DNA from 2 places in the Bradyrhizobium sp. 482_C4_N1_8 genome. Region 2 is predicted to be linked to the other one. Evidence: riboswitches for the same ligand, from Rfam matches in the RefSeq annotation. Region 2 holds a riboswitch; the other holds the start of a gene.
What was found. A riboswitch is a leader RNA that binds a small molecule or an ion and turns the genes downstream of it on or off. The one in region 2 is predicted to bind glycine.
Positions count from the first base shown of each region.

Region 1: another riboswitch for glycine. It lies ahead of gcvT (glycine cleavage system aminomethyltransferase GcvT); the one in region 2 lies ahead of AB7Z56_RS16190 (D-amino acid dehydrogenase).

Region 1 covers NZ_CP197231.1:3,308,582-3,317,818, reverse strand. Annotated here, with positions in the region: gene AB7Z56_RS15410 (NADP-dependent isocitrate dehydrogenase) at 1-374, shown strand, start outside; gene AB7Z56_RS15405 (DUF3455 domain-containing protein) at 473-976, shown strand; gene AB7Z56_RS15400 (cyclic nucleotide-gated ion channel) at 981-2,207, opposite strand; gene alaS (alanine--tRNA ligase) at 2,214-4,892, opposite strand; glycine riboswitch at 5,126-5,214, shown strand; gene gcvT (glycine cleavage system aminomethyltransferase GcvT) at 5,377-6,525, shown strand; gene gcvH (glycine cleavage system protein GcvH) at 6,536-6,904, shown strand; gene gcvP (aminomethyl-transferring glycine dehydrogenase) at 7,085-9,237, shown strand, end outside.
Region 2 covers NZ_CP197231.1:3,464,164-3,473,400, forward strand. Annotated here, with positions in the region: gene AB7Z56_RS16175 (ABC transporter ATP-binding protein) at 65-1,714, opposite strand; gene AB7Z56_RS16180 (ABC transporter permease) at 1,729-2,616, opposite strand; gene AB7Z56_RS16185 (ABC transporter permease) at 2,635-3,576, opposite strand; gene AB7Z56_RS16190 (D-amino acid dehydrogenase) at 3,758-5,059, opposite strand; glycine riboswitch at 5,127-5,241, opposite strand; glycine riboswitch at 5,245-5,348, opposite strand; gene AB7Z56_RS16195 (M20/M25/M40 family metallo-hydrolase) at 5,444-6,574, opposite strand; gene AB7Z56_RS16200 (ABC transporter substrate-binding protein) at 6,842-8,452, shown strand; gene AB7Z56_RS16205 (glycosyltransferase family 39 protein) at 8,666-9,237, shown strand, end outside.

The DNA.
Region 1 (9,237 bases), 160 kb from region 2:
CGCAGGGCTACGGCTCGCTCGGCCTGATGACCTCGGTGCTGCTCACCCCTGACGGCAAGACCGTGGAAGCCGAAGCGGCCCACGGCACGGTGACCCGCCACTACCGCGAGCACCAGAAGGGCAAGGAGACCTCGACCAACTCGATCGCGTCGATCTTCGCCTGGACCCGCGGCCTGTCGCATCGCGCCAAGCTCGACAACAATGCCGAGCTCGCCAAGTTCGCGAGCACCCTGGAGAAGGTCTGCGTCGACACCGTCGAGGAAGGCTACATGACCAAGGACCTCGCGCTCCTGGTCGGTGCCGACCAGCGCTGGCTCTCGACCACCGGCTTCCTGGACAAGGTCGCGGAGAACCTCACGAAAGCGTTGGCGTAAGCCCGCGCATTATTTTCGTCTGATCGGGGTTAGACATCATTAAGGGCCGCGCCTGGGCGCGGCCCTTTCATTTTAACACCGTTGCGCGGAGGCCACCCATGTCCATCGTCAAGTTCGCCGTCCCCTGCCTGCTGCTCGCGGCCGTGGCCGGGCCCGCCGCAGCCGCGGAGCCGCTCCCCGACGCCATCGCCGCCCCCGGCGAGACCGTCGTGCTCGGCGTCCATGCCGAAGGCGCGCAGGTCTATGACTGCAAGGCAGCCGCCGACGGCAAGCTTGCCTGGGCCTTCCGCGAGCCGGTGGCGACGCTGCTCGCCGAGGGCAAGACCGTCGGCCGCCACTATGCCGGCCCGAACTGGGAACTCGCCGACGGCAGCGCCGTGGCCGGCAAGGCCATCGGCAACGCGCCGGGCGCAACCGCCGCCGATATCCCCTGGCTCAAGCTGGAGGTCGCCTCCCGCCGCGGCAGCGGCATCCTGACGCCAGTCACCACGGTCCAGCGCATCAACACCCACGGCGGCAAGCTCGAGGGTTCTTGCGACAAGGCCGGCGAGTTCAAAAGCGCACCCTACTCGGCCGACTACATTTTCCTGAAGAAGGGCTGACCGCTCAGCGGTCGGTGTCGTCGCGCTCCGCCTGCGCCAATTCTGCCGCCGCAAGATCGCCGGTCTCCTCGAGCCGTGCCTTCGCGGTCTGGTGGACGTGGGCGGCGAGCGTCGGCATGCGCTCGATCAGCGCGTGAAAATCCTGGGCGTCGAGCACGAGCAGCCGCGTCTTGCGTGTCGCGGTCACCGTGCCGCTGCGTTTGGTCTTGTGCAGCAGCGCGATCTCGCCGAAGAACGTGCCGTCGGCGAGCCGCACCTGCTGGCTCGGCAGCGTGATCTCGACCTCGCCGGCAGTGATGAAATACATCGACGAGGCGGTATCGCCACGGCGCACCAATATTTCGCCCTGCTCGATGGTGCGGGCCCGGAGCAACCGCATGATGTCGGCGATCTCCGCGGCCGAAAGATGCGAGAACAGCGGCACCCGCGCCAGCATGCCCCAGGTCACCACGAAATCGCGCCGCCTCACCTCCTCGGCGAAGGCGGTTGAGATGATCGCGACCGGCAGCGCGATCATGGCAAAGCCTGAGATGATCGCGAACACCGAGATGAATTTACCGAGCGGCGTCACCGGCACGACGTCGCCATAGCCGACGGTGCCGAGCGTCACGATTGCCCACCACATCGCGTCCGGAATGGTGCCGAGCTTGCTGGGCTGCACATCACGCTCGATGGCGTAGAGCAGCGAGGCGAAGGTCAGTACCACGCCGATCAGGATGACGATGCAGCCGATCAGCGCACGCCGCTCGGCATGGATGGCCGCGAGCAGCGAGCGCATCGCCGGCGAATAACGGATCAGCTTGAAGAACGGCAGCACGCCGAGCCCAGCCAGCGTCGCGTGCCGGCCGGTGGCCAGCACGATCGCGGCCGGCAGGAACGCCATGAGGTCGATGATACCGAGCGCGGAGAAGGCATAAGAGAGCCGGTCGGACAGCGCGGAGCCGTTGCGCTGGGTGTGCCCCGCCACGGTCCACAGCCGCGCCAGATATTCGAGCGCGAACACGATGACGGCGAGGACGGCGACCGCGCTGAACAGCGTGTCGAACCGCGCGTCGAGCTCCGGCACCGAGGCGAGGATCATCGCGACCACGTCGAGCACGATGACGCTGATGATCACCTGGATGAAGCGCGACCCGATCGAGTAGGCGAGCGGATCGTGCTCCAGCAATTCGTACAGGCGATCCCTTAGGTTGGGATCGGCCGAGCCACGTCCTCGCGGAACGAGGCGCATGGCCGTTTACGCGCCTGCCATCGCTTTTTCGATCGCCGCGAGCGCCTCGGGCGCCTTGGCGCCATCGGGACCGCCAGCCTGCGCCATGTCGGGCCGGCCGCCGCCGCCCTTGCCGCCGAGCGCCTCGGAGGCGACGCGCACCAGGTTCACGGCATTGAAGCGCGCGGTGAGATCGGCGGTGACGCCGACCACGATCCCGGCCTTGCCGTCCTCGGTGACGCCGACGATGGCGACCACGCCGGAGCCGATCTGCTTCTTGCCGTCGTCCGCAAGGCTCTTGAGATCCTTCATCTCGATGCCCTCGACCGCGCGCGCCATCAGCTTGACGTCGCCGACCTCGCGCACGCCTGCGGCTGCGCCGTTCCCGACGGATGTACCGCCGCCCATCGCGAGCTTCTTGCGGGCGTCGGAGAGCTCGCGCTCGAGCTTCTTGCGCTCCTCCATCAGGGCTGTGATGCGCGCCGGGACGTCGTCGATCGAGGTGCGCAGCTCGTTGGCCGCGGTCTTCGCCAGCGCCATGGTCTCGTTGGCGTGCCTGCGCGCGTAGTTGCCGGTCAGCGCCTCGATGCGGCGCACGCCGGAGGCGACCGCGCTCTCGCCGGTCAGCGTGATCAGGCCGATGTCGCCGGTGCGCTTCACATGGGTGCCGCCGCAGAGCTCGACGGACCAGCCGAGCGCGTTGGTGCCGCGCTCCCGCGCGGTCCGGCCCATCGAGACGACGCGGACCTCGTCGCCATACTTTTCGCCGAACAGCGCGCGCGCGCCGGCCTCGCGCGCTTCATCGACTCCCATCACGCGTGTCGTGACTTCGTCGTTCTCCAGCACCACGTCGTTGGCGATGTCCTCGACGCGGGCAAGCTCTTCCGCCGTGATCGGCTTCGGATGCACGAAGTCGAAACGCAAACGATCCGGCGCGACCATCGAGCCGCGCTGGGCGATGTGGTCGCCGAGCACCTGGCGCAGCGCCTCGTGGATGAGATGCGTTGCCGAATGGTGCGCGCGGATCGAGGAACGCCTGCCGTGATCGACCTCGAGCTGCAGCGCGGTGCCGAGCTTCAGCTCGCCGCTCTCCACGGTGCCGACGTGAACGAAGAGATCGCCGAGCTTCTTCTGCGTGTCGGTGACGCGGAACTTGATGCCGCCCTCGCCGCTGAGCACGCCGGTGTCGCCGACCTGACCGCCTGATTCCGCGTAGAACGGCGTCTGGTTGAGCACGATCGCGCCGGTCTCGCCGGCCTTGAGGCTCGCGGTTTCCTGGCCGTCCTTCACCAGCGCGGAGACCACGCCTTCGGCACTCTCGGTCTCATAGCCGAGGAATTCGGTGGCCCCGAGCTTCTCGCGCAGCGGGAACCAGATCGCTTCGGAAGCCGCCTCGCCCGAACCCTTCCAGGACTCGCGCGCCTTGGCCTTCTGGCGCTCCATCGCGTCGGTGAAGGAGGCCTGGTCGACGCCGATGCCGCGCGATTTCAGTGCGTCCTGGGTCAGGTCGAGCGGGAAACCGTAGGTGTCGTACAGCGTGAAGGCGACGTCGCCGTCAAACATGTCGCCCTTCTTCAGGGACGCGCTCTTCTCGTCGAGGATGGCAAGGCCGCGCACCAGCGTCTTGCGGAAGCGGGTCTCTTCCAGCCGCAGCGTTTCCTCGATCAGATTCTCCGCGCGCATCAGGTCGGGATAGGCCTGGCCCATCTCGCGGACCAGCGCCCAGACCAGGCGATGCATCAGCGGCTCTTTGGCACCCAGCAGCTGCGCATGGCGCATCGCGCGGCGCATGATCCGGCGCAGCACATAGCCGCGGCCCTCGTTGGAGGGTAGCACGCCATCCGCGACCAGGAAGGCCGAGGAACGCAAATGGTCGGCAATGACGCGGAACGAGGCCACGGTCTGCTCGTTCGGCCCGGCGCCGAGCGCCGACGACGTCGCATCGATCAGATGGCGGAACAGATCGGTCTCGAACACGCTGTCGACGCCCTGCATGATGCTGGCCATGCGCTCCAGCCCCATGCCGGTGTCGATCGAGGGACGCGGCAGATCCACGCGCTCCTCCTTCGTCACCTGCTCGTATTGCATGAACACGAGATTCCAGAATTCGAGGAAGCGATCGCCATCCTCTTCCGGCGAGCCCGGAGGTCCGCCCCAGATGTGGTCGCCGCGGTCGATGAAGATCTCCGAGCACGGGCCGCACGGCCCGGTGTCGCCCATCGCCCAGAAATTGTCCGAGGTCGGGATGCGGATGATGCGGTCGTCGGAGAAGCCCGCGATCTTCTTCCACAGCCCGGCCGCCTCGTCGTCGGTGTGGTAGACGGTGACGAGCAGCTTGTCCTTCTTGAGCCCGAACTCCCGCGTGATCAGGGTCCAGGCCAGCTCGATCGCGCGCTCCTTGAAATAGTCGCCGAACGAGAAATTGCCGAGCATCTCGAAGAAGGTGAGATGGCGCGCGGTGTAGCCGACATTGTCGAGGTCGTTGTGCTTGCCGCCGGCGCGCACGCATTTCTGCGACGTGGTGGCGCGCTGATAGGGCCGCTTCTCGACGCCGGTGAAGACGTTCTTGAACTGCACCATGCCGGCATTGGTGAACATCAGCGTGGGATCGTTGCGCGGCACCAATGGCGAGGACGACACGATCTCGTGGCCGTTCTCGGCAAAGAAGTTCAGAAAGGTCGACCTGATCTCGTTGACGCCGCTCATGTTCATCCAATCGGGTGTGCTTGGACCCGCGATACGCCATCCAAACCGGGCATTTGGGCTGATATCTGCGGGTCAAAGCGCTTTTAGACAAGGCCAGCTGCGCTGTCCAGAAACTGTGCAAGGAGATCAGTGAGTTGCCGCAGGCGCGCAATCCCGTTTGCAATCCCGTTGAAAGCCGCCAGGTGCGCGTTGACAGGCTTGGCCGGCCTGTGGTCTGTACCCATCTGTATCGTACGGCCACGTCGGGAGAGACCGGCTTTGGTGCCGGCGCCGAAGGAGCAACCGCCCCGGAAACTCTCAGGCAAAAGGACCGCGTGGCTTTGACGACATCTGGAAAGAGGCGCCGACGGGCAAATACCTTTTCATAAGGGTTGGCCCGGACTGCGTCCGCCGACGGGATAATACTCTCAGGCACAGCGACAGATGGGGCTTCGACTGGTGTCCATCGGGGAATCGTCCCCGGGGAACCGCCGAGGGCCCCGTAATGCTTGCGCGCCACGACCAAGATTCCCTCAAACGTACGCCCCTTCACGGGCTTCATGTCTCCCTCGGCGGCAAGATGGTGCCGTTCGCGGGCTATGACATGCCCGTTCAGTACCCCGCGGGCGTCCTGAAAGAGCACCTCCATACCCGTTCCTCCGCCGGCCTGTTCGACGTCTCCCATATGGGCCAGCTCGCGCTCCGGCCGAAGTCGGGCAAGGTCGAGGACGCCGCCCGCGCGCTGGAACGGCTGGTGCCGCAGGATATCGTGGCGATCGCCCCGGGACGGCAGCGCTATGCCCAGTTCACCAATCCGGACGGCGGCATTCTCGACGATCTGATGGTCGCCAATTTCGGCGATCACCTGTTCCTGGTCGTCAACGCCGCCTGCAAGGAAGCGGACGAGGCGCATCTGCGCGCGCATCTCTCGGACGACTGCATCATCGATTCGCTTCAAGACCGCGCCCTGATCGCGCTGCAGGGCCCGAAGGCGGAAGCGGTGCTGGCGAAATTGTGTGCAGAGGCGCCCGCCATGAAGTTCATGGATGCCGGCCCGCACAAGGTCGCCGGCCTCGACTGCTTCGTCTCGCGCTCCGGCTACACCGGCGAGGACGGGTTCGAGATTTCGGTCCCCGCGGCCGATGCCGAGCGCCTCGCCAAAACGCTGCTGGACAATCCCGATGTGATGCCGATCGGCTTAGGGGCCCGCGACAGCCTGCGGCTGGAAGCCGGGCTCTGCCTCTACGGCCACGACATCGACACCGCCACCACGCCGGTCGAGGCCGCGCTGGAATGGTCGGTGCAGAAGAGTCGCCGCAGCGGCGGCGCGCGCACCGGCGGCTTTCCCGGCACTGATGCGATCCTCGCTCATTTCGATAACGGCGCAAGCCGCCGCCGCGTCGGCCTGCGTACGGAAGGCCGCGCGCCGGTGCGCGAGGGCGCGCTGCTGTTTGCGGATGACGCCGGCGGCGAGCCGATCGGAAAGGTCACCTCGGGCGGCTTCGGCCCGAGCCTGAATGCGCCGGTCGCGATGGGCTACGTGCCCACGGCATCGAGCGCGCTCGATACAAAACTGTTCGCCGAGGTGCGCGGCCAGCGGCTGCCGCTCACGGTCGCCGCCATGCCTTTCGTGAAAAACACCTACAAACGCTGAGGACAAGACAATGACCACGACGCTGTACACCTCCGACCACGAATGGCTGGCCATCGACGGCGACGTCGCCACCGTCGGCATCACCGACTACGCGCAGTCCCAGCTCGGCGACGTCGTGTTCGTCGAGCTGCCCAAAGCCGGCCGTGCGCTGAAGAAGGCCGAAGCCGCCGCCGTCGTGGAGTCGGTGAAGGCCGCCTCCGACGTCTACGCGCCTGTTACGGGCGAAGTGCTCGAGACCAACGACGCGCTCGCCGCCGAGCCGGCGCTGGTGAACTCGGACGCGCAAGGCAAGGCGTGGTTCTTCAAGATCAGAATTGCCGACAAGAGCGAGCTCGGCGGCCTCATGGATGAGGCCGCCTACAAGGCACATACGGCGTGAGATGAAGCGAACTCTGACCTCATATTCGGTGTCATCACCCGCCTTGTGCGCACTGCGCACTGGGGCGGGTGATCCAGTACGCCGCGGCTTCTCGGCTCAAGCCGTGACGCCTGCGTTTACTGGATGCCCCGCCTTCGCGGGGCATGACGGCGACAGCGAAATCTAAAGCGAGGACCCATGATGACCGCGCACCGCAAATCCAATGGCGACACCGCCGCCACCTTCGTTCGCCGCCACATCGGCCCGTCGGCGCGCGACGTCACCGCAATGCTGGAGGCCGTCGGCGCCAAGAGCGTGGACGCCCTGATGGCGGAGACGCTGCCGGCCTCGATCCGGCAGACCGCCCCGCTCGACCTCGGCAAGCCCTTGAGCGAGACCGAGGCGATCGCGCACATGGCCGAGCTCGCGCGAGAGAACCAGGTCTTCACCTCGCTGATCGGCCAGGGCTATTCCGGCACGGTTTTGCCCGCGGTGATCCAGCGCAACATTTTGGAGAACCCGGCCTGGTACACGGCCTACACGCCCTACCAGCCCGAGATCAGCCAGGGCCGGCTGGAGGCGCTGCTCAACTTCCAGACCATGATCTGCGACCTCACCGGGCTCGACGTCGCCAACGCCTCGCTGCTCGACGAGGCGACCGCCGCGGCCGAAGCCATGGCGCTCGCCGAGCGCCACTCGCGGGTCGAAGCAAAAGCCTTCTTCGTCGACAAGGACGTGCATCCGCAGACGCTGGCGGTGATGCGCACCCGCGCCGAGCCGCTGGGCTGGACCCTGATCGTCGGTGATCCCCTCGCCGATCTCGACAAGGCCGACGTGGTCGGCGCGCTGCTGCAATATCCGGGCTCCTCGGGCGCCGTGCGCGACCTCAGGCCCGCGATCGCGACGTTGAAGGCCAAGGGCGCGCTCGCGATCGTTGCCGCCGATCTCTTGGCACTGACGCTGCTCGCCTCGCCCGGCGAGTTGGGCGCCGACATCGCGATCGGCTCGGCGCAGCGCTTCGGTGTGCCGATGGGTTATGGCGGGCCGCACGCGGCCTATATGGCGGTGCGCGATGCACTGAAGCGCTCGCTGCCCGGCCGCATCGTCGGCCTCTCCGTGGACTCGCGCGGGATGCCGGCCTATCGCCTCGCGCTGCAGACCCGCGAGCAGCACATCCGCCGCGAGAAGGCGACCTCCAACATCTGCACCGCGCAGGTGCTGCTCGCCGTGATCGCCTCGATGTACGCGGTCTATCACGGCCCCGAGGGTCTCTCGCAGATCGCGCGCAACGTGCATCGCCGCGCCGCCGTGCTCGCAGCGGGCTTGCGCAAGCTCGGCTTTGCGCCGCAGTCGGATAGCTTCTTCGACACGCTCAGCGTGGACGCCGGTGCCAAGCGCGCCGAGATCGTCGCGCGCGCGGCTGCCGAGAAGATCAACCTGAGCGTCGGTGAGACGGCGTTGCGCATCGCGCTCGACGAGACCACAACGCCGGCAACCGTCGAAGCGGTCTGGCGCGCATTCGGCGGCACGCTCACCTATGCCGAGATCGACGCCACCACGCGCGAGGCGCTGCCGGAGTCGCTCAAGCGCACCACCGCCTTCCTCACCCATCCCGTGTTCCACGCGCATCGCTCGGAAACCGAGATGCTGCGCTACATGCGCAAGCTCAGCGATCGCGACCTCGCGCTCGACCGCGCCATGATCCCGCTCGGCTCCTGCACGATGAAGCTGAACGCGACGACCGAGATGATGCCGCTGACCTGGCCGGAGTTCGGGTCCCTGCATCCGTTCGCGCCGCGCGAGCAGGCCAAGGGCTATCACGCGCTGTTCGCGCGGCTGGAAAAATGGCTGTGCGATATCACCGGCTATGACGCGATCTCGCTGCAGCCGAATTCCGGCGCACAGGGCGAATATGCCGGGCTGCTCGCGATCCGCGGCTATCATGCCGCGCGCGGCGAGACGCACCGAAAAATCTGCCTGATCCCCTCCTCCGCCCACGGCACCAACCCGGCCTCGGCCGCGATGGTCGGCATGGACGTGGTGGTGGTCGCTTGCGAGAAGAACGGCGACGTCGACGTCAATGATCTCCGCGCCAAGGCCGAAAAGCACTCGAAAGATCTCGCCGCGGTGATGATCACCTATCCCTCGACGCATGGCGTGTTCGAGGAGCACATCCGCGAGATCTGCGACATCGTCCACGACCATGGCGGCCAGGTGTATCTGGACGGCGCCAACCTCAACGCGCAGGTCGGCCTGTCCCGGCCCGGCGATTACGGCGCCGACGTCAGCCATCTCAACCTGCACAAGACCTTCTGCATCCCGCATGGCGGCGGCGGCCCCGGCATGGGCCCGAT
Region 2 (9,237 bases):
CAGACCGTCTCCGCAGAGGGACTCTGGATTGCTTCGCTCCGCTCGCAATGACGAGTGGACAAACCTAAGCCGTAGCCGCGACGCCTTCCGACACCGGCCTGAAGTTCGCAAAATCCCAGCCGCGGCCCGGTGCGGCCTCCAGCAGCGCCCTGGTGTAGGCTTCCTTCGGATGGGTCAGCACCTCGGCGGCCAGGCCCTGTTCGACGACACGGCCGTGCTGCATCACCACGACCTCGTCGCAGATCTGGGCTGCGACGCGCAGATCGTGGGTAATGAACAGGATGGCGATGCCGAGCCGGTTCTGGATCTCGTCGAGCAGTTCCAGCACCTGCGCCTGAACCGAGACGTCGAGTGCCGAGACCGCTTCGTCCGCGACCAGCACGTCGGGGTCGAGCGCGAGCGCACGCGCAATGGCGATGCGCTGGCGCTGGCCGCCGGAGAACTGGTGCGGATAGCGCGTCACTGCGTCCGCGGGCAGGCCAACGAGCTCGAGCAGTTCGCGCGCCCGCTTCATCGCATCGGCATGCGAGGTGCCGTAATTGATCGGGCCTTCCGCGATGCTCTCGCCGACGGTAATGCGCGGGTTGAGCGAGCGATAGGGATCCTGGAACACGATCTGGATCTTCTGCCGGTGCGGCTGGAGCAGGCGGCGCGAGATGTCGGCGATCTCGCGGCCGGCGAGACGCACGCCGCCGGAGGTCGGATCGATCAGGCGCACGATGCACCGCGCGACGGTGGACTTGCCCGAGCCGCTCTCGCCGACGATGCCGAGCGTGCGGCCCTTGCGCAGCGTCAGCGTGACCTTGTCGGCGGCGACGACCTCGCGGCCTTTGCCGAAGAAGGCGCGCTCCTTATAGACCTTGCCGAGCTCGTTGGCCTCCAGCACCACCGGCTCCTTGGTCTCGGGCCGCGCCGCGCGCGGCACCAGGCTCGGCACCGCAGAAAGCAAATTGCGGGTGTACTCCATGGTCGGGTTGCGCAGCACGGTCTCGAGCGGACCGGTCTCGACCAGCCGGCCCTGCCGCATCACGGCGACGCGGTCGGCGATCTCGGCGACCACGCCCATGTCGTGGGTGATGAACAGGACGGCGGTGCCGTGATCGCGCTGGAGGTCGCGGATCAGCGTCAGGATCTGCTTCTGCGTGGTGACGTCGAGCGCGGTGGTCGGCTCGTCGGCGATCAGCAGCTTCGGCTCCAGCACCAGCGCCATCGCGATCATGATGCGCTGGCGCTGGCCGCCGGACAGGCGATGCGGATAGGAGGCGAAGATACGCTCGACCTGGGGCAGGCGGACCTGCTCCATCATGTCGAGAATGCGCTTCTTCCGCGCCTTGGCGTCGAGATCGGTGTGGGCGCGCAGGACCTCGTCGATCTGACGGCCGACCGGCACCACCGGATTGAGCGCGGTCATCGGCTCCTGGAAGATCATCGCCATCTGCGTCGCGCGGAGCTGGCGCAGGCGGCGATCGGTCGCGGTGAGAATCTCTTCGCCGACCAGCTTGACGCTGCCGCCGGTCGGAACCAGCGTGCCCTTCGGCAGCAGGCCCATCGTGGTGAGCGAGGTCACCGACTTGCCCGAGCCGCTTTCGCCGACGAGACACAGTGTCTCGCCCTTATGCACCTGGATCGAGATCCCGTCGATGATGTTTGCGCCCTTCGGCTTCTTGCCGATGGAGACGACGAGGTTGTTGATGTCGAGAACTGGGTTGGTCATCACTTGATCCGTCATCACTTGCCCTCCCGCTGCTTCATGCGGGGATCGAGGGCGTCGCGGGCGGCGTCGCCGATCAGATTGATGCTGAGGATGGCGATCGAAAGCAGCAGGCCCGGCCAGAAGATCAGCGTCGGCTTGAGCTGAAAATACTGACGGCCCTCGGCCATGATGTTGCCCCAGGTCGGCGTCTCCGGCGAGATGCCGGCGCCGAGGAAGGAGAGGATGGCCTCGGTCAGGATCGCGGAAGCGCAGACATAGGTGCCCTGGACGATCAGCGGCGCGATCGTGTTCGGCATCAGATGGCGCCACATGATCTTCGGCAGGCTGGAGCCGACCGAGATCGCAGCCTCGACGTAAGGCTCCTCGCGCGCGGACAGCACGACCGAGCGTACCAGGCGTGCCACGCGCGGTATTTCGGGGATGGTGATCGCGACCAGCACGGTCCAGATGCTGGCGCCGGACAGCGACACCACGGCGATCGCGAGCAGGATGCTCGGCATCGCCATGAGGCCGTCCATGACGCGCATCAGGACGGCATCGACCAGCTTGAAGAAGCCGGAGACGAGGCCGATCGCAAGGCCGATGACGATCGACAGGATCGCCGAGCCGATGCCGATCAGGAGCGAGATGCGGCCGCCATAGATGACGCGCGACAAGAGGTCACGGCCATAGGCGTCGGTGCCGAGCAGGAACTGCGCCGAGGCCGGCTTCAGCCGCTGCGAGGGCGCAAGCTGGACCGGATCGTGCGGCGCGATCAGCGGCGCCAGGATCGAGACCAGCACGATCAGCGCGAGCAGGATCGTGGCCGCCGCAATGATCGGCGTCGAGGTGAGGAATCCGAAACGCGGCCGCAGTGGCGACGTGATCGGAATGGACGACTGGGGGAGGCTATCGACGGACATATTGTTGGTATCCTTGCCTCAGTACCGGATCCGGGGATCGAGCAGCGTATAGGCGACGTCGATCAGGAGATTGACGACGACATAGATCAGCGACGTCAGCAGGATCATCGCCTGGATGACCGGATAGTCGCGCGCCAGCACAGCGTCTACCGTGAGGCGGCCGATGCCGGGGATGTTGAACACGCTCTCGGTGACGACGACGCCGGAAATCAGCAGCGCAAAGCCGGTGCCGATTACGGTGATGACGGGCACCGCGGCATTGCGCAGCGCATGGCGCATCATCACGGCGACCTCGTTGATGCCCTTGGCGCGGGCGGTGCGGACGTAGTCCTCACCGAGCACGTCGAGCATCGCCGCACGCGTCATGCGCGCGATCAGCGCGATGTAGATGAACGAGAGCGCGCAGGTCGGCAGGATGATGCGCTCGAAGAACGGTCCAAAGCCGTTGAAGATGCTGCGGAAGCCCTGCACCGGCACCCAGCGCAGGTCGATCGCGAAGACCTCGATCAGGAGATAGCCGACCACGAACACCGGCACGGAGAAGCCGAGCACGGAGAGGCCCATCACGAAACGGTCGATCCAGGTGCCGTGCTTCCACGCCGCGATGACGCCGAGCGGCACGGCGACGATCACGGCGAGAATGATCGTCGAGAGCGCGATCGAAATCGACGGCTCGACGCGCTGGCTGATCATCTTCATGACTGGCAGGTTGGAGATCAGCGACGTTCCGAGATCGCCGTGCAGCAGCTTGTTCACCCAGGTGATGAATTGCACGATCAGCGGTTCGTTGAGGCCGAGCGAGTCGCGGATGCGTTCCAGCCGTTCCGGCGTGGCGTTATCGCCGGCGAGAATGGCGGCGGGATCGCCCGGCGTCAGCCGCAGCAGCAGGAAGACGAACAGCGCGACGACGCCCATCACGGGCACCGCGGCCAGAACGCGGCGAATGAGATAACCTAGCATGCACCTATCTCCGGCTGCGGAACTTGTGGGGCCGAGAGGCCCCTGTGGAATCGGTTCTGTCTATCATGCACGCCTGTCACTCGGGCTGGAAAGCCGGCCGGAGAAGCCGACCTTTCGGGGCAAATTGTGTGCCAAGGGCAGGGCGGTCGCAAGAGGCCGCCGAGCCTCCGATATCGGCCACTCAGGATGCATGGCGGAACTCGCGCTCAACCCTGAGTGAGGGTGCGGTCGGCGGTGCGTTGAGCCCGCGCCAGCCGTCGATGGTCCCGGCAATCATCTGCGCGGTCGCCGCCGACAAGGTCCAGCCGAGATGGCCGTGACCGGTGTTGAAGAACACGCCCGGCATCCGTCCTGCGCGCACCACGGGCATCATGTTCGGCATCATCGGCCGCAGCCCGGCCCAAGGCACGACCTTGGACGTTTCGACGCCGGGGAAGTTGCTGCGCACCCAGTCGACCAGCGGCTGCACGCGGTCGGCGCGGATGTCGCGGTTGAAGTCGTTGAATTCGGCGGTGCCTGCGACGCGGAAACGATCGGCGCCGAGCCGGCTGGTGACGATCTTGGCGGCTTCGTCGAGCAGGCTCACGGTCGGCGTCGCATTGCGGCTTGCGGCAGTGTCGAGCTGAACGGTGATCGAATAGCCCTTCACCGGATAGACGTTGACGCGCTCGTCGAGGAGGGCGGCGAAGTGGCGGCTGGCCACACCGGCGCAGACCACGACGCCATCCGCCTTCAGCATGCCGCGCGCGGATGCGACAGCATCACTGGCCGAAAGATCAGCCCAGCCGATGACAAAGCCGCCACCTGCCTGGGCAATGGAATCGATGTTGGCTTCGTGGATAAAGGTCGCGCCGCGCCGCTTGCAGGCTTCCGCAAGTCCGCGCGTGAACTTGTGGATATCGCCGGTCGCATCCGACGGCGTGTAGAAGCCGCCAAAATAGTCCTTGCGCAGCGTCGGCTCGATGGCGCGGATCTCCTCCGGCGTCACCGGGCGGCGATCGAGCCCGCCTTCCTTCAGCAGCGCATTGACCTGCAGGCCGGATTCAAAACCCCTCTTGTCGTGATAGATGTGCAGGATGCCGCGGCGTTCGAGATCGAAGTCGATGCCTTCGCGCTCCGCGATCTCGAACAGATGCTTGCGGGCTTCGATCGCGAGCCGCGTGGTCTGAACCGTGTTGGCGCGGTAGTTGCCGATATTGGCGACGAACTCGCTCATCCACGAATATTTGTGCCAGTTCGGCCGCGGGTTCATCAGCAGCGGCGCATCGCGCCGGAACATCCAGCGCAGGCCTTTCAGGATCGTGGCGGTGCTGTTCCACACTTCGGCATTGCTGGCGGAGAGCTGTCCGCCGTTGGCGAAGGACGTCTCCATCGCGGCGTAGCGGTGCTTGTCGAGCACCGTCACCTTGTATCCGCGTTCGAGCAGGGCATAGGCGGTCGTTACGCCGGTGATGCCGGCGCCGATGATGGCGATATGGGTCATGGCAGGTTCGGGGCTCCCGTGAGTTAGAGTCGGCTAACCGCCGGCCAAAGGCCGTTGGCGGCGCCCCATCTGTCACGGTTACCTGAGAGCTTGATCCGGCGCGGACCTCGGCGAGGTCAGCTCCGGACTATCCCCTTCGGTGGACGTCACGACCACATTGGCCGTGCCGCCTCTCTCCAGATCGTCCTGACGATACGGTCCTTTTGCCTGAGAGTTTCCGGGGCGGTTGCTCCGTCGGCGCCGCAACGAAAGCCTGAACTCTCGTTGCGATCTCTCCCGCATCGTCGCGTGGACAATCGAGCAGTACGATGCGCCTCATTTTTAGACAAGGCTAAATTTAAACCGCGACTGCCAACGCATTGTGCAGTGCGAAGTTGATTCAATTTACTCCAGGGTCGCCAGCAGGCCCGCCATAAGGCGCCCGCGTTCAACCAGGCTCTCGACCTCGATGAATTCTTCCAGCGTGTGGCCGTTGCCGCCACGCACGCCGAGGCCGTCGAGCGTCGGGATGCCCATCGCGCCGGTAAAGTTGCCGTCGGAGCCGCCGCCGGAGCTCGCATGCGGCAGCTCAGTGCCGAGCGATTTGGCGATGCCGCGCGCCTTTTCATACAGCGCCATGGTGCCGGCATCGGGCTCCCATACGGGGCGCGTGACGCCGCGCGTCACCTTGAACGTGACATCATTGGACGTGCCCGACAACGCCAGCATCCGCTCGACGCCGCGGTCGAGATCGGCCTGGCGCTTGGCCATGGACAGCGCCTCGCCGGTGGCGGTCGTGGCAACGCAATTGACCCATTGTCCGCCGTGCACGACGCCGACCGAGAAGGTGCAGTCCTCCGTCGTCATCGCGTCGATGGCGAGGATCTGCCGCGCCATCTCGCGGATCGCCGAGCGTCCGGCCGACAATGTCGCGCCGGCATGGCTCGGCCGGCCCGTCGCTTCCAGATTGAAACGCGCGATGGCGTAACGTCCGGTGGTGACACCGTTGTCGGCGCGGCCCGGTTCGGGCACCAGCACATATTTGTTGCGCGCGGCCTCCGCCTCGATGATGTCGCGCGTCGAGGGCGTGCCGACTTCCTCGTCGGGCGTAAACAGCACCGTGATCGGCAACGGCGTGGTGAAGGAAGCACGTGCCAGCTGCCGGATCGCTTCCAGCGAGAGATAGTTGCCGCCCTTCATGTCGTAGATGCCGGGGCCGTAGCACTTGTTGCCCTCACGCCGCCATTTCAGCTTCTCGATGGTGCCGACCGGGTGGACGGTATCCATGTGGCCGGCGATCAGGATGCCCGGCTCGCCCTGCTTCGGATGCGGGAAGCGCGCGCGGATCACGCCGCCGAAGCCCTGTCGGCCGCCGATGCGTTCGATCGTCGCACCCATGATCGCCATATCCCGCGCTGCGATATCGAGCATGCGGTTGACGGCACCCGCGTCCCAGGTCGGGCTCTCGCATTCCACCCAGGTGCGCAGGCCCTCGAGCATCGCCTCGGAATCGAAGGGAAGATTGGCTGGATTCATCTTAATGTCTCTCAAGCTTCGAAAGATGGAACGCGCATTGCATTGGCGCGGACGGGACTGGCGGAAAGCGTTGTAGAGCCAAACCGATCTTTGTGGAGCCCGTGGGCGCGCCGCTTGGGGCTGCAGCGAAACCGGATTGACGCGCTCAACACTGTCTGCAAGTCTCGAAAGACAAAGGCATCGCATGAGGTTAGTTCGCCTAAAGAACGAACCGAATGCTCAACCAATAACCTGCCTTTGAACAGTTTCACGTCAGGAGAAACTTTTATGTTGAGCTTGATGCGCCGGGGGCGTCGCGCGTTCGCCTCCACACTTGCGCTATCGGTCGTTGCGCTTTCGACGGCGATGGCCTCGCCGGTACTTGCCGCCGCCAGCAAGACCATCACTGCGGTGATGCATTCGGATCTGCGCATCATCGATCCGATTTTCACCACCGCCTACATCACGCGTGACCATGGCTACATGGTCTACGACACGCTGATCGCGACGGACTCGAACTTCAAGATCCAGCCGCAGATGGCGGACTGGAAGATCTCCGACGACAAGCTCACCTACACCTTCACGCTGCGCGACGGCCTGAAGTGGCACGACGGTACGCCGGTGACGGCGGAAGACTGCGCCGCTTCGCTGAAGCGCTGGGCCGCGGTCGACGGCATGGGCCAGCAGATGATGCAGTTTACTGCGAGCATCGAGGCGACCGACCCCAAGACGATCACGCTGAAGCTGAAGGAGCCCTACGGCCTCGTGCTCGAATCCATCGGCAAGCCGTCCTCGCGCGTCGCCTTCATGATGCCGAAGCGTCTCGCCGAAACGCCGCCGGACAAGCAGATCCCCGAGCAGATCGGCTCCGGCCCGTTCAAGTTCGTGCAGGGCGAATTCCAGCCCGGCGTGAAGGCGGTGTACGTCAAGAACACCGACTACGTGCCGCGCAAGGAGGCGTCGAGCTGGACTGCCGGAGGCAAGGTGGTCAAGGTCGATCGCGTCGAATGGATCACCATGCCGGATGCGCAGACCGCAGTGAACGCGCTGCAATCGGGCGACATCGACTTCATGGAAGTGCCGCCGTGGGATCTGCTGCCCGTCCTTGAAGGCAATGCCGACCTCAAGACCGAGACGCTGAACAAGTTCGGCTACCAGACCCTTGGGCGCATGAACTTCCTCTATCCGCCCTTCGACAATCCGAAGATCCGCCGTGCCGCACTTCTGGCGATGAATCAGAAGGACGTGCTCGACGCGCTCGTCGGCAATCCCAAATACTACAAGATCTGCGGTGCGTTCTTCATCTGCGATACGCCGTTCGCGACCGACGTCGGCTCGGAATCGCTGGTCAAGGGCAACGGCATGGCCGAAGCCAAGAAGGCGCTCGCCGAGTCCGGCTATGACGGCACGCCCGTCGTGGTCATGGTGCCCGGCGACGTCGTGACGCTGAAGGCGCAGCCGACGGTCGCGGTGCAGTTGCTCCGCGAGGCCGGCTTCAAGGTCGACGCGCAGGCGACCGACTGGCAGACGGTGGTCAGCCGGCGCGCCAGCCAGAAGCCTCCGAAGGAGGGCGGCTGGAACATGTTCTTCACCAACTGGGTCAGCGCCGACGTGTCCAACCCGATCGCCAATCTGTCGATCGGCGGCCAGGGCAAGAAGGGCTGGTTCGGCTGGGCGGAAAACGCCAAGATCGAGAAGCTCAAGGACGACTTCGTCCGCGCCGCCTCGCTCGACGATCAGAAGAAGATCGCGACCGAGATCCAGAAGGAAGCCTATGACCAGGTGATCTACGTGCCGCTCGGCCAGTATCTGGCGCCGAGCGCGTGGCGGAAGTCGCTCACCGGCGTGCTCGACGGCCCGGCGACGCCGGTGTTCTGGAACATCGACAAGACCGAGTAAGGCGAGGGCGCGCCAGCGCGCCTTCCCCGAGCGTTACGCGGCGTCGCTGTCATCAGCGGCGCCGTTTTCGTTTGTCAGCCTCGCGTCAGCTTTTAACTCTTCCAGTGTCCAATCATTGCTATTTGTTTCTGACTTGAAATAGATGTGCGCGGTTCGCACATCACTTCCTTCCTGCATTTGAGTCCCGTGTCGATTGATTTTTCATTTCGGGCGATGGCCGAGCGGTCCGATCGCGCGCCGGCGCGATGGCGGCGGCCTTTCCTGCGCTGGCTCGACGGCGTCGAGGCGGGTTGGGCCGTTCCGCTTCTCATTGTGTGCTTTGTCGCGCTCTGGACGATCTATCTGGTCGTTGCCTATGCCGGCAGCGGCCTGCACCCTGATACCCTCGAGGCCTGGACGCTCGGGCGCCGTTTCGCGTGGGGCTACCACAAGCATCCGCCGCTGATGGGCTGGGTTACGGCGGTGTGGACCTCCGTCTTCCCGCTCAGCGACTGGTCGCTGCAATTGATGGCGATGGCCAATGCCGGGCTCGCCCTGTTTTTCGTCGACCGGATCGCACGGCAGTTCGTGACCGGGCACAAACGCATCCTGGTGCTGCTGCTCCTGATGCTGACGCCGGCCTATCAATTCCACGCCCAGCGCTTCAATGCCAATACGGTGCTGCTTGCGCTCTGGCCGCTCGCGACCTGGTGTTTTCTGCGCGCGTTCGAGACCCGCAGCGCGGCCTGGGCGGTCGCCGTAGGATGCACGACGGCGCTGGCGATGGTCGGCAAATATTATTCGGT